DNA from 2 places in the Allobosea sp. FBZP-16 genome. Region 2 is predicted to be linked to the other one. Evidence: predicted binding sites of a transcription regulator. Region 2 holds the regulator's gene; the other holds the start of a gene.
The links. The regulator HrcA, encoded in region 2, represses chaperone genes, less so after heat shock. The targets are predictions, from matches to a motif close to GTTAGCACTCNCNNNNNGNGAGTGCTAAC.
Positions count from the first base shown of each region.

Region 1 (7,323 bases), on a different contig from region 2:
CGGCCGCGCGATACCCGCGGCGAGTGGTGTCCGGAAGGCGAGACGCAACTGCTCTTCGAACAGGATCCGTGTCAGTTCCTCGACGGCGGCGTCCGGCACTTTGACGCCCGCTACAAGATTGATTCCGATCGCCAGCGTCGGCGTGTCCTGCTCGGGGACTGGCGGATATCCCTGATAGGTCCCCTGGCTGATGCTGCTTTCGCTGACATAGGGCTTCACCAGTTTGATCGCTGAGGCCTGCTCGACCGGCACGAAGAAGAGCCCGTCGCCGCGTTGCTGCAGGCGCCGCATGACCTCGACAGTGGCGGGATCGCGTAGTGCCCTGACGAAGGCGATCGCGTCGATCTCGCCGCGCTCCAGTGCTGCGAAGTTGTCGTTGACGGGGCCGGCGCTGACCTTGATCTCGGCCAATGGCAGGTCGTGATGCTGCGCGAGTGCGAAGAAGTTCTGATTGCCCGAGGTGCCTTCCGGCGGAAGGGCGAGGCGCTTGCCGGCAAGATCCCGCAGGCTCCGGATGCCGGACGAGCGGCGCGCGATCAGCTGGAAATGTTCGCGCGCAACGACTGCGACGGCCCTGACGGTCGGCGCGGTCATGATGTCGGCCTGCACCGAGGCGAGGGCCGCCTTGCCGTCGGCAACCAGGCGCGCATTCGTCGCCGAGCCGTCGGTATGTACGATCTCGAGGCGGATGGTCTTCGACTGCGTCGCGACAAGATCGCGGACCTCGCCCATCAGCTGATCGACATTGCCGCCCTTTCCGCCAACTGCGACCGACAGGATGGTGGGCGGGGCGTCTCGGAAGGCGTACCAGCCGCTCGCGGCCGCGGCCGCTACCGCCAGGAAGCCGATCATGGCGTAGACGCCGACAATCACAGCAGACCGCCGAACCATTGATGATCTCCGCTCCGCCCGTCGCGCGGGTATGCCTCATTGTGGCGCGCGATGGCGAAAGGCCGGCCCGACTCACGGGGAGCGGGATAGTCGTGCGATGTCTGCAGTTGGAAGAACCTTGCGGCAGCTGGCAAGATTGTCCGGGTCGATATCGCCAGGATCTTGGGTGATGTGACGAAAAAGGCCCGGCTTGCGCCGGGCCTTCCATAGTTGAGCCTGGTGGCCTGGATCAGAAGTCCATGCCGCCACCGAAACCGGGCTTGCCCGGTTTCGGCAGTTAATGTCTGGGGCGTCTGGACTTCCTCAGAAGTCCATGCCGCCCATGCCGCCGCCGCCCATCGGGGGCATCGGGGCGTCCTTCTTCGGCGTCTCGGCGATCATCGCCTCGGTGGTGATCAGCAGGCCGGCGATCGAAGCCGCGTCCTGGATCGCCGTGCGCACGACCTTGGTCGGGTCGATGATGCCGGCCTTGACCAGATCGCCGTACTCGCCGGTCTGGGCGTTGTAGCCCCAGGCGTAGTCCTTCGACTCCAGCAGCTTGCCGATCACGACCGCGCCGTCACCGCCGGCGTTGTCGACGATCTGGCGGGCCGGAGCAGCGATCGCCTTGCGGACGATCTCGACGCCGGTCTTCTGGTCGTCGTTCTGGGTCTTGATCGACTTGACCGAGTTCAGGGCGCGCAGCAGGGCGACGCCGCCGCCCGGCAGGATGCCTTCTTCCACCGCAGCGCGGGTGGCGTTCAGGGCATCGTCGACGCGATCCTTCTTCTCCTTGACCTCGACCTCGGTCGCGCCGCCGACGCGGATGACCGCGACGCCGCCGGCGAGCTTGGCCAGACGCTCCTGGAGCTTCTCACGGTCGTAGTCCGAGGTGGTCTCCTCGATCTGCGCCTTGATCTGCGCAACGCGGCCCTCGATGTCCTTCTTCTTGCCGGCGCCGTCGATAATCGTGGTGTTCTCCTTCTCGATGCGCACCTTCTTGGCGCGGCCGAGCATCTGGAGCGTCACGGTCTCGAGCTTGATGCCGAGGTCTTCCGAGATCATCTGACCGGCGGTCAGGATCGAGATGTCCTCGAGCATGGCCTTGCGACGATCACCGAAGCCCGGAGCCTTGACGGCTGCGACCTTCAGGCCGCCACGGAGCTTGTTGACGACGAGCGTGGCCAGAGCCTCGCCCTCGACGTCCTCGGCGATGATCAGCAGCGGCTTGCCGGTCTGCACGACGGCCTCGAGGATCGGCAGCATCGCCTGGAGCGACGACAGCTTCTTCTCGAAGATGAGGATGTAGGGGTCCTCGAGCTCGGCGACCATCTTCTCGGCGTTGGTGATGAAGTAGGGCGAGAGATAGCCACGGTCGAACTGCATGCCCTCGACGACGTCGAGCTCGGTCTCGGCGGTCTTGGCTTCCTCGACGGTGATGACACCCTCGTTGCCGACCTTCTGCATCGCGGTCGAGATCATCTTGCCGACCGACTCGTCGCCGTTCGCCGAGATGGTGCCGACCTGCGCGACTTCCGCGTTCGAGGTGACCTTCTTCGAGTTCTTCTTGAGGTCGGCGACGATGGCCTCGACGGCCAGGTCGATGCCGCGCTTCAGGTCCATCGGGTTCATGCCGGCCGCAACCGACTTGGCGCCTTCACGGACGATCGCCTGGGCGAGCACGGTGGCGGTGGTGGTGCCGTCGCCGGCATGGTCGTTCTGGCGCGAAGCGACTTCGCGGACCATCTGAGCGCCCATGTTCTCGAACTTGTCGGCGAGCTCGATCTCCTTGGCGACGGTGACGCCGTCCTTGGTGATGCGCGGGGCGCCGAACGACTTCTCGATCACGACATTGCGGCCCTTGGGACCCAGCGTGACCTTCACGGCATTGGCGAGGATGTCCACGCCGCGCAGCATCTTGTCGCGGGCGTCGGTGGAAAAGCGAACTTCTTTGGCAGCCATGAGACTACTCCTGATTGAACTCTACGGACGGGTGGGCGCCTGGCTGCTCAGCCGACGATGCCCATGATGTCGGATTCCTTCATGATCAGGAGATCCTGGCCGTCGATCTTGACCTCGGTGCCGCTCCACTTGCCGAAGAGGACGCGATCGCCCTTCTTGACATCGAGAGCAACCAGCTTGCCGGCGTCGTCGCGGGCGCCGGGGCCGACTGCGACGATCTCGCCTTCCTGGGGCTTTTCCTTGGCGGTATCGGGGATGATGATGCCACCCTTGGTCTTCTCTTCGCCATCAAGGCGACGGACCACAACGCGGTCATGCAGCGGACGGAACTTCATGGTTCTGTCTTCCTCTCGGTCTTATTCTGGACGGGCTCGAATTTGCCCGTGAAAGGGGTCTGTTAGCAGTCTCACCGAGTGAGTGCTAACCGACGTGGCGGAGATAGGCCCGAGGGCTGCCGGAGTCAAGGAATCCGCTGCGTAAAAGGTGAACGCGATGACTGCCGCCATCTGCCCTGCTGCGGCCGGACACTAAACCCGCTATCGTGGCGGGATGACGACGCCAGTCCCTGATCTCCCTCTCGACGACATCGCCCGTTCCTGTGTGGTGCTGCATGTCCGCATGACGGCACGCGCCGTCACCCGCGCCTATGACGAGGCGATGCGGCCGAGTGGCTTGAAGATCACCCAGTTCGTTCTGCTCTCGGCGCTTTCGACCGGCGCCTGGCGCTCCGTCACCGAGCTCGCCGACCGCTTCGCGCTGGAGCGGACCTCGCTGACGCGCAACCTGCAACTGCTTGCCGCCGAGAAGCTGATCGAGCCGGTCGACTGCAAGGGCAGGGCGCTGACATATGCCGTGACGCAGAAGGGCCGCGCCGCGATCGAGGCGGCGATCCCTTACTGGCGCGCGGCGCAGGACAGGATCGAGGGCGGGCTCGGCCAGGAACGCTGGAGCGAGACGCGCGACAGTCTCAAGGCAATCCGGCGGGCGGCGAGGGAAGTCGGCTGATCTCGCACCGGCCGGCTTGACCGCTATCCCGCTCCATCTCTATCGTGCATCTACACGATAGAGATGGAGTGCAGCCGTGTCCCGTGAGGTCGGAGTCGTCAGTCGTGATGTCCTGCTGGCGGAGGACGGCGCATCCTTCCTGCGCGGGATGATCGAGGGACGCCATCCCGGCCCGCCCTTCGCCGATGCGATGGATTTAGACATCGCCGAGGTCGAGGAGGGCCGGGTGGTCTTCGTCGGCACGCCCTCGCCGCGCTTCTTCAACCCGCTCGGGACGATCCACGGCGGCTGGACGGCGACGATCCTCGATTCCGCCATGGCCTGCGCCGTGCATTCGACGCTGCGGGTCGGCGAGGGCTACACCACGCTGGAGATGAAGCTGAACTATGTCCGCCCGGTCATGCCTGCCAGCGGCCCGGTGCGCTGCGAGGGCAGGCTGATCCATCGTGGCGGTTCGGTCGCGACCAGTGAAGGCAAGCTGGTCGACGCAGCAGGCAAGCTGTTGGCGCACGGCACCGAAACCTGCATGATCTTCGGCAGCAAGCGCTGAATGTTGCTCAAGCGATGCGATAGGCGCCCGGACTCACGCCCATCACCCGCTTGAAGCGGCGGTTGAAGGTTGAGAGGTCGCCGAAGCCGCAATCGAAGGCGATGCCCGCGACCGGCAGCGTGGTCCGGCGCAGCAGCACGGCCGCCCGGTGGAGACGCGTGCGCAGCACATATTGATGCGGCGTCATACCGACCAGGGCCCTGAAGGTGCGCAGGAAGTGGTAGGGGCTCATCGCCGCCTGCCGCCCCAGCTCATCGATCGAGAGAGCGTCCTCGCAATGCGCTTCGATATGGCGCAGCGCCCGCGTGATCCGGCGTTCGTCGCGGGCGCTCGGGGTATCGATCGCGGGTTTTGCGCCTGACAGCACGCTCGCCACGGCGCCGCCGAGGCGCAGCGCGGTTTCCTCCAGCCTCTCGGGCTCGTCCGCGGCGATTTCCGCTTCGGCGACGACACTGGCGAGCACGGGCAGCGCCGGCAGATGCGGCTGCGCGAAGTCCAGCCGCCGGGCGCCCGGAACGGCCGCGACGATGCCTTCGAGCCAGGCCGGCTCGAACTGGAAGGCGAGGCAGCGGTCGCCGGTCGCATGCTCATGGCCGCATTCGAAGCAGGCGCCGCGATTGCCGAGCAGCAGCGCCCCCGGCGCGAGCACGGCGCTGCCTTGCGTCGAGCGATAGCGGAACGAGCCGCTGCGGACGATGGCGATGCAGTGCTGCGGGTGTGCTTCCTCGAAGGCGCTGTCGTCCGGGCCGGCCGTGCAGACGATGTCGCTGACCCGCCAGCCGGGGCCTGATGCCAGGAGATGGGCGGTCGCTGTCATGGTTCGCGAGTTTAGCAGTTTTTCCCAAGCGTGGCCCGAGGCTCCGGGTCTAGCTGGACACCAACTTGGTCCAGACGGAGCCCGATCATGACAGCAGCGCCATCGACGCTGGCCGATGCCCTCATCGCGACCGGGCCGGAGCCTGAACTCGCCGGCCAGCTCGCCCTCTACGGCCAGTTCGTCGGCGCCTGGACGATGGCTGCCGTGATGCACACCGATGACGGCCAGCGCCATGAGGCCAAGGGCGGGATCCATTTCGGCTGGGTACTCGGCGGGCGCGCCGTGCAGGATGTCTGGGCGCTGCCGGGCTTCTTCCACGGCACGACGCTACGCATCTACGACCCCGGCCAGGATGCCTGGCACATCCGCTGGAACGACCCGGTCAAGCAGTACTACACGCACCAGATCGGCCGCGCCGAGGGCAACGACATCGTCCAGCACGGCAGGCTGGACGACGGCACAGCGATCCGCTGGCGCTTCACTGAGATCACTCCGGATTCGTTCCACTGGATCGGCGACCGCTCGCGCGATGGCGGCGGGAGCTGGCAGGTCCAGGCCGATTTCCGCGCCAAGCGCATCACAACCTGACAGGAGGACGACCATCATGTTCGATCACATCTCTATCGGCGTTCGCGAGCTTCCGCGTACGAAACGCTTCTACGACGCGACGCTCGGCGCGCTCGGCTATGGTTGCCTCACTGCCGACGAGAGCTCGCTCGGTTATGGCAAGGGGAGCGTCGGGCTCTGGATCGGCGCGGTCTCGGCGCCGGTGCCGCCGGACCGCGACTCCAATCTGCACTTCTGTCTCGTCGCGCCGACACGCCAGAGCGTCGACGCTTTCCACGCGGCGGCGCTCGCGGCGGGCGGCACCGACAACGGCAAGCCGGGCCTGCGCGAATCCTATGGCCCCGACTATTACGCCGCCTTCGTCGTCGACCCCGACGGCTACCGGCTGGAGGCCTATTGCGGCAAGCCGGCCTGAGGCGCTCGCAGCAGGGCTAATGCTCGGGCGGCAGGTCGTGCGCAGCCCATTGGCTGCGCGGGATCGCCGCGCCGACGCGGAACTGGAAGCCGGCGACCTTGCCGTTCGCCGCCGTCTCGCAGCGGAACCGTAGGCTGTACCATTGCTTGCGGCTGCGGAAGGCGGCGCCCTCGGCTTCGAGGGCGCCCTTGGTCAGCTTCGTGCTGGCCATAGCATAGGCGACGACGCGATCCGGCTCGAACTCCGCCTTCCAGGCATGGATCTGGCTCATCGCCTCGAGATTGCAAAGCTGCTCGATGCGCTCGCTCGCCTCGAGCGTCTTCAGCGCCTCACGCGCGCCGCGGCTGCGCGGATTGGCCAGCACGCTTTCAGAATGCAGCGTCCGGGCGGTGATCATCGCTGGCGGCTCGGCCGGTGGTGGAACGGGCCGGCTGGCTGGCTTTTCCGGCTGCGTAGTGGGGGGAGCCGGCTGCGGAGGTGACGCGATCTCGGCTAGGGGAGGAGCGGGCGCCTGGGCCGGAGCGGGAGGCGCCAGCGACTCCGGCGCAACCATTTCGACCTCGATGCTCGTCTCGATCGGCGGTGTGAAGCTGCTGAGCGTCCGGATGGCGAGGAGGAGGCCGAACAGGAGATGGACACAGAGCGCGGCGGGAAGGCCGGGTTCGCGCAGGACGCGAGCAGCGGTGCCGGCGCGCTGCATGCTTCGGTCAATCGCAGTCGGACAGGAATGCAAGCATGGCGGGCGGTCTCTCCCTTCGCATTGCCTCGTGCAGAAGCCGACCAAGCCGGCGAATTCGTGGCGACGATCAGCGCCGGCTGACGGCGAGGGCGCCGGCGACGATCAGGACCGCACCGGCATAGGTGGTCCAGAGCGGCACTTCGCTGAAGACGAACCAGCCGAGCAGGCTCGCCCAGACCAGCGCCGTGTACTCGATCGGCGCCAGCCGCGAGGCCGGCGCCCGGGCGAAGGCCGAGGTCAGCGACAGATGCCCGGCGACGCCGAGCGCGCCGGCAGAGAGATAGGTGGCGAGGTCGCCACCACTCATCGGCTGGAAGACGTACCAGGCCGGCCAGGCCAGGCAGAGCGCCGGCCCGGCGTTCTGGAACAGCACGATGATCGCCGGATGCTCCTTCACC
Region 1 covers NZ_LNCQ01000059.1:184,726-192,048, forward strand. Annotated here, with positions in the region: gene CXY91_RS29505 (TAXI family TRAP transporter solute-binding subunit) at 1-891, opposite strand, end outside; gene groL (chaperonin GroEL) at 1,195-2,832, opposite strand; gene groES (co-chaperone GroES) at 2,880-3,167, opposite strand; gene CXY91_RS29520 (MarR family winged helix-turn-helix transcriptional regulator) at 3,382-3,837, shown strand; gene CXY91_RS29525 (PaaI family thioesterase) at 3,914-4,387, shown strand; gene CXY91_RS29530 (AraC family transcriptional regulator) at 4,395-5,204, opposite strand; gene CXY91_RS29535 (hypothetical protein) at 5,292-5,792, shown strand; gene CXY91_RS29540 (VOC family protein) at 5,809-6,186, shown strand; gene CXY91_RS29545 (DUF930 domain-containing protein) at 6,203-6,886, opposite strand; gene CXY91_RS29550 (DMT family transporter) at 6,993-7,323, opposite strand, start outside.
Region 1: a site for HrcA is predicted at 3,229-3,257, ahead of groES (co-chaperone GroES). Genes of this name have one in related genera too.

Region 2 (7,323 bases):
CGTCGGCAGCTCGCGCTTGTAGAAGCCGATCTCGGGCGGCTGGCCGAGCCGGGGATTGATCTTGCCGCTGGTGTTGCTCGGCCCGCCGGCCGCATCGGGCGCGCCCTCATAGAGCTGGCCGCCATAGGGCGGGTCGGTGAACCAGTAGCTGCCATCGGGATGCTGGACGATATCGTTCGGCGAGTTCAGCCGCTTGCCGTCGAACTTGTCGGCGAGGATCGTCACCGAGCCGTCGAGCTCGTAGCGCACGACGCGGCGGTTGAGATGCTCGCAGGAGAGCTGCCGGCCCTGGAAATCGAAGCTGTTGCCGTTGCTGTTACCCGATGGCGTGCGGAAGACGCTGACGCGGCCGTCATCCTCGAGCCAGCGCATCTGCCGGTTGTTCGGGATGTCGCTCCAGACGAGATAGCGCCCCTGTGCGTTCCAGGCCGGGCCTTCCGCCCAGAGTGCTCCGGTCCACAGCCGCTGGATCGCGGCATTGGGCTGGGCCAGCCCTTCGAAGGCGGGATCGACGGCGAGGACGTCCGGGTCCCAGAAATAGGTGGTCGGCGCGCCGCCGCGGCTGAAATCGCGCGGCGGCGTCGTGATCGTCGTGGGCGGGCCGGGCCTTGCAGCCGGAGCCTGCGCCAGGGCCGTATCGGCGGCAGCGGCGAGGGCTCCTGCGCCGGCAACCTGCAACAGGCGGCGGCGTGACAAGGTGGGGCGTGATTCATCGATCATGCGTTGCTGCATCGGTGACCTCCCTGGGTTGAACTTATGCTGTTCTTACCCGGCCATCGGGAGCGCCGATTGCGGCGGTGACGTGGCGGAAGGAGACCGCCTGGGCATGACGAGGCCTGCTCCAGCAGGGCTTCTCATCTGACTAAATCGGTTTAATGATGTGGAGTCCGCCTGCCGCCGGGATCGCCACTCACGCTGCGAGATCGGCGACGAGCGCATCGAGCAGCAGCGCGCCTTCCGGCGTCGCGGCGAGCCGGCCATTGGCCCTGCGGGTGAGGAAGCCTTCGGCGATCAGGCTGCCGATGCGGTTGCCGTTGAGCTTGCGCCCGGCCAGCCCCTCGAACACGTCGAGATCGATGCCTTCGACGAGCCGCAGGCCCATCAGCAGGTACTCGTCGCCCTGCGCCTCGGCCGAAAGTTTCTCGTTTTCGACCAAAGCGTCGCCGCCGGCCTCGACTCGCTCCAGCCAGGTCTCGGGGCGCTTCTCGGTCGATTGCGCGTAGCGGCCTTCCGCCGTCACCAGCCGGCCATGGGCGCCCGGCCCGATGCCGGCATATTCGCCATAGTGCCAGTAGATCAGGTTATGCCGGCATTCCGCGCCCGGCCTTGCATGGTTCGAGATCTCGTAGACCGGCAGCCCGTGCTTGGCCGTGATCTCCTGCGTCAGCTCGTAGAGCGCTGCGCCCGCATCAGGGTCGGGAATGGCGAGCTTGCCGGCCCTGTAGAGCTGGTCGAAGGCGGTGCCGGGCTCGATGGTGAGCTGGTAGAGCGAAAGATGCTCCGCCGCATGGCTGATCGCGAGCTCGAGCTCGGCCTGCCACAGCGCCGGTGTCTGGTTCGGCGAGCGGGCATAGATCAGGTCGAAGGAATAGCGCTCGAAATAGCGCCGCGCGATCGCGACCGCATCGAGCGCCTCCTGCGCCGAATGCATCCGCCCGAGCGCCTTGAGATCGGCATCGTTCAGCGCCTGCACGCCGAGCGAGACGCGGTTGACGCCGGCGGCGCGGAAATCGCGGAAGCGCCCGGCCTCGACGCTGGTCGGGTTGGCCTCCAGCGAGACCTCGCAATCGGGATCGACGGCCCAATGCTCACCGATCGCATCGAGGATCGCCCCGACCGTCGCACCCTCCATCAGCGAAGGCGTGCCGCCGCCGAAGAAGATCGAGGACACCGTGCGTCCGGGCGCCAGTTCGGCCCGCTGGGCGATCTCGCGGCGGAAGGCGGCGATATAGCGCGCCTGGTCCGGCGGCTGGTGCCGGACATGGGAGTTGAAGTCGCAATAGGGGCATTTGGCCAGGCAGAACGGCCAGTGCACATAGACGGCGAAGCCGGCATCCGCAGTCGGATGCGTCGGCACGCCGGGCCGCGCGGCAAGGGCGGCCGAAGGGCTCAAGCGGGCGCCCTCAGGCAGGCGGCGGCAAGCACATGGAAGGCGCGGGCCCGGTGCGACAGGCCGGGCGAGCCGTCCTTAGGGATGCCGTGCTTCTCCTCTGCGCTCATCTCGCCGAAGGTCTTGCCATGCCCGGCCGGCTGGAAGATCGGGTCGTAGCCGAAGCCGGCGGTGCCACGCGGCGCCTCGACGATCGTGCCGAAGACGCGGCCTTCGAACAATTCCTGATGCCCGTCCGGCCAGGCGATCACCAGCGCCGAGACGAAATGCGCCTTGCGCTGCTCGGGCGTGGTCGCGCCGCGCTTCGCAAGCTCGGCCTGCACACGGGCCAGCGCCGGGGCAAAATCCTTGCCCGGCCCGGCCCAGTTGGCCGAGAACAGGCCGGGCGCACCATCGAGCGCATCGATGCAGACGCCGGAATCGTCCGCGATAGCCGGCAGGCCGGAAGCCTTGGCCGCCGCCACCGCCTTGATCGCGGCGTTCTCGGCGAACATGTGGCCATCCTCCGCCGGCTCGGGCAAGCCAAGCTCGCCGGCCGAGACCAGCTCGACGCCATAGGGCGCCAGCAGCTCGCGCATTTCGCGCAATTTGCCTTGGTTGTGGGTCGCGATCACGACCTTGCCGGTGAGGAGGCGGTTCGTGGTCATGGCGTCAGGCCACCGCCGCCTTCTGCATCGCCACCAGCTTCGACACCCCGCCCTTGGCGAGCTTCAGCAGCGCCAGCAGCTCCTCCTCGGAGAACGGCGCGCCCTCGGCGGTGCCCTGCACCTCGACGAGACCGCCGGAGCCGGTGATGACGAAATTCGCGTCGGTCTGCGCGCCGGAATCCTCGACATAGTCGAGATCGATCACCGGATTGCCGGCAACGATGCCGCAGGAGATCGCTGCGACATGATCCTTCAGCGGATTGGCACCTTTCAGCATGCCGCGCCCCTCCATCCATTTCAGCGCGTCGTGCAGCGCGACCCAGGCGCCGGTGATCGAGGCGGTGCGGGTGCCGCCATCGGCCTGCAGCACGTCGCAATCGACGACGATCTGGCGCTCGCCGATCGCGGTCAGGTCGACCACGGCGCGAAGCGAACGCCCGACCAGGCGCTGAATCTCCTGCGTGCGGCCCGAGGGCTTGCCGGAGGTGACCTCGCGGCGGGTGCGCTCATGCGTGGCGCGCGGCAGCATCGAATATTCGGCGGTGACCCAGCCCTTGCCGGTGCCGCGCAGCCACGGCGGCCCCTTTTCCTCGACTGTGGCGGCGCAGAGCACCTTGGTCTCGCCGAAGGTGACCATGCACGAGCCTTCCGCATAGCGCACCACGCCGCGTTCCAGCGTGACCTTCCGCATCTCGTCGGCTGCGCGCTTCGAGGGTCTCATCGTGTCTTCCTGTCTTTTGGAGTCGGCGGCTTGTAGGCGCTTAAGCGGGGTGCGGCAAGGCGAGCGGCCATGGGACTTGATCCCGCCGCGCCCAGCGGGGACAATGGATCATGCAGTTGAGGTTGTTCGCCACGGAATGAGCGCCCATACGCGCCCCGAGACACCCGGCGGCCTGGTCGAGATCGACCAGCGCTCGCGCGAGATCTTCCGGCAGATCGTCGACGGCTACCTCACCACCGGCGAGCCGGTCGGCTCGCGCAACATCGCCCGGCTGCTGCCGATCGCGCTGTCGCCGGCGACGGTGCGCAATGTCATGACCGATCTGGAGATGGCGGGGTTGATCTACGCTCCGCACACCTCGGCCGGGCGGCTGCCGACCGAGCGGGGCCTGCGCTTCTTCGTCGACGGCATGATGGAGGTCGGCAATCTCACCTCGGACGAGCGCGGCCGCATCGAGGCGCAGATCAGGGCCGCCGCCAGCAATCGCTCGCTCGACCAGACGCTGACCGAGGCCTCGGCCTTGCTGTCTGGCCTGTCGCGCGGCGCCGGCGTCGTCGTCACCACCAAGGCCAATGTGCGCCTGCGCCATATCGAATTCGTCCGGCTCGATGCCGGCCGCGCGCTCGCCGTGCTCGTCGCCGATGACGGCACGGTCGAGAACCGCATCCTGGCGCTGCCGGCGGGCCTGCCGGCGTCGGCGCTGGTCGAGGCCGGCAACTTCCTCAATGCCCGCATCGTCGGCAAGACGCTCGACGAGCTTCGCCGCGAGATCGCCGACAGCCGCGCCCTGATGGAGCGCGAGCTCGACGAACTGACCGCCCGGCTGGTCGAGACCGGGATAGCGACGAGCTCCGGCCCTTCCGGCGACCGGCATCTCATCGTGCGCGGCCAGGCCAATCTGCTGGAGGACCTGAAGGCGCAGGAGGATCTGGAGCGCATCCGCCTGCTCTTCGCCGATCTGGAGACGCAGACCGAACTGATCGACCTGCTCTCGCGGGCCGAGGCCGGCGACGGCGTGCGCATTTTCATCGGCTCGGAGAACAAGCTGTTCTCGATGTCGGGTTCCTCGATCATCGCCGCGCCTTTCCGCGATGGCGGCCAGCGCATCGTCGGCGTGGTCGGCATCATCGGCCCGACCCGGCTGAACTATGCCCGGATCGTGCCGATGGTTGACTACACCGCCAAGGTGGTCGGGCGCCTGCTCGATGGCGGGCGATGAGGCGGCCGCTGCCGGCTGCTGCGTTGCTGGCGGGAGTGCTGCTGATGGCCGGAGCGAGCGGAGCACAGACCGGCCTGCTCGAAGCGGCCGCCCGTGGTGATCTTGCCGCGGTGAATCGCCTGATCGCCGCCAAGGCGGATATCGAACAGCGCGATGGCCAGCGTCAGACGGCGCTCCTGCTCGCCGTCGCCGGCAATCATGTCGCCGTCGCCAAGGCGCTGCTGGCGGCAGGCGCTAATCCCAACGCCCAGGCGTCGAACCAGGACACGCCCTGGCTTCTGGCCGGCGCCAGCGGCCGCACCGAGATCATCGCGGCGATGCTGCCGCTGAAGCCCGATCTCACTATCCGCAACCGCTATGGCGGCAATGCCCTGATCCCGGCCTGCGAGCGCGCCCATGTCGAGACCGCCAAGCTGCTCCTGACATCAGGCATCGACGTGAATCACGTCAACAATCTCGGCTGGACCTGTCTGCTGGAGATCGTGATCCTCGGCGATGGCGGCCCGCGCCATCAGGAGGTGGCCCGGCTCGTGCTATCTGCGGGCGCCGACCCCAATCTCGCCGACAAGGATGGCGTCAGCCCGCTCCAGCACGCCCGCAAGCGCGGCCAAAGCGAGATCGCCAAGCTGATCGCGGCGGCCGGCGGGCGCTGAGCGTTATTCCAGCCAGTCGGTGACGAAGCGCTCGCTGGCGTGGATGTCGATCGATTCCAGTACCTCCGGCCCGAGGCTGCGGAATTTATGTGGCACGCCGGCCGGCACGACCAGGATTTCCCCGGGTCCGGCCTCGATTTCCTGGTCACCGATCGTGTAGAGCGCCCGCCCGGCGCGCACGATGAAGGTCTCGGGATAGGGATGGCTGTGCAGCCTCGGCCCCTTGCCGGGCTCGGCCCGGACGAAGATCAGCGAGACCTCGCCGCCGAAGCCCTGCACCTCGCCATGCCATTCGCCTGGGGTCTCGGACCAGTCCTCGCGGCGTATGGCGCGCTGTGTCGTGGTTTCGTCCGCCATCTCAGCCACGCGCCGCGATCGCCGCCGCGGCGCCCGCCATCACGCCGCCGGTGACGCGGTTGATCCGGCGCATGGTGCGCGGGCTCGCCACCAGCCGGCGCGCCCTGTCGGCGGCGAAGGCATAGCCGAGCAGGGTGGTGTTGATGATCAGCATGGTCAGCACAGCGACCTCGGCGAAGGCCAGCGGCGTGATCGCCTGCAGATCGACGATCAGCGGCAGGATCGAGACGAAGAACACCATCACCTTGGGATTGCCGAGCGTCAGCGCGACGCCGCCGAGGAAGAGGCGGATACCCTCGCCGCGCATCGCCGGCTGGTCTTCCAGGCTCCTCACCGGCGCGGTCCAGAGCTTCCAGGCGAGATAGACGAGATAGGCGCAGCCGGCATACTTGATGATCAGGAACAGGCCGTGGAAGTTCTGCATCAGCACGGACAGGCCGAGCGCCGAGAAGGCCAGCCAGACCAGGTCGCCGGCTGCGATGCCCAGCACGAAGGGCACGGCCCGCCGGAAGCCGGTCGAGAGCGAGCGCGCCACGATCGCCGCGATGCCTGGCCCCGGCGAGGCGACGGCGAGGAAATAGACACCGGCGAAAACCAGAAGCCCGGCGAGATCCATCGAGCGTTGCTCCCCAAAAAGACGTTGTTGGCGCCATGCTAGCAGCAAGCCGATCCCGCGTCTTATCGGCAAGCGTGATGGTGCTGATCAGCGATTCTGACGCATCGCCGCCCTAATGCTGTCAGGAGACGGGGCGGACCTCGCCCGGCGTGACCAGCAAACGCTGGGCTCCGGCCGGGAGATCGCCGAACAGGGCCGGGTCTGCGCCGGTCATCCAGACCTGGCAGCCGAGCTCGGCCAGCGCTCCATAGAGCGCCGCCCGCCGGCGCGGATCGAGATGGGCGGCGACCTCGTCGAGCAGGACGAGCGGCGGCAGCTCGCTCATCCTCGCGACCAGACGGGCATGAGCGAGCACCAGCCCGATCAGCAGCGCCTTCTGCTCGCCGGTCGAGCCCTGTCCGGCCGGGATATCCTTGGCGGCATGGCGCACGGCGAGATCGGAAGCCTGCGGGCCGGCGAGGGTGCGCCCTGCCGCCTTGTCGCGCGGGCGCATCTCCCGCAGGAGCTCGCGATAGCGATCCTCGGCGTCGAGCGCCGGCAAGGTCGCGACCAGAGCGTCGATCTCACCTTCCAGTGCGATCTCGGCCTGCGGGAAGGGCGAGGTCTCGTCCGCGGTCTGCGCGATGATGGCGGAGAGCCGGGCCACGGTCTCGGCGCGTGCGGCCGCGACGGCGACGCCGAGCTCGGCGATCTCGCGCTCGACCGCGTCGAGCCAGCGCTGCTGGTGCGGGCTCTCGTCGAGGATGCGGTTGCGCGAGCGCAGCGCCTTTTCCAGCGCATTCGAGCGCGTGCCATGCCCGGGATCGACCGCCAGCACCAGCCGGTCGAGGAAGCGGCGGCGATCGCCGGCGGCGCCGCGGAACAGCCCGTCGAGATCGGGCGTCAGCCAGACCAGCCTGACATAATCGCTGAAGGCCAGCGCCGAGCCGGCCGGGGCGCCGTCGATCCGGGCGATCCGGGCCCGCCGGCCCTCGGCATCGGGCGGCTCCAGGCCGATGCC
Region 2 covers NZ_LNCQ01000051.1:11,288-18,610, reverse strand. Annotated here, with positions in the region: gene CXY91_RS25350 (SMP-30/gluconolactonase/LRE family protein) at 1-720, opposite strand, end outside; gene hemW (radical SAM family heme chaperone HemW) at 911-2,113, opposite strand; gene rdgB (RdgB/HAM1 family non-canonical purine NTP pyrophosphatase) at 2,110-2,757, opposite strand; gene rph (ribonuclease PH) at 2,762-3,478, opposite strand; gene hrcA (heat-inducible transcriptional repressor HrcA) at 3,615-4,697, shown strand; gene CXY91_RS25325 (ankyrin repeat domain-containing protein) at 4,694-5,350, shown strand; gene CXY91_RS25320 (cupin domain-containing protein) at 5,354-5,707, opposite strand; gene CXY91_RS25315 (LysE family translocator) at 5,709-6,323, opposite strand; gene recF (DNA replication/repair protein RecF) at 6,445-7,323, opposite strand, start outside.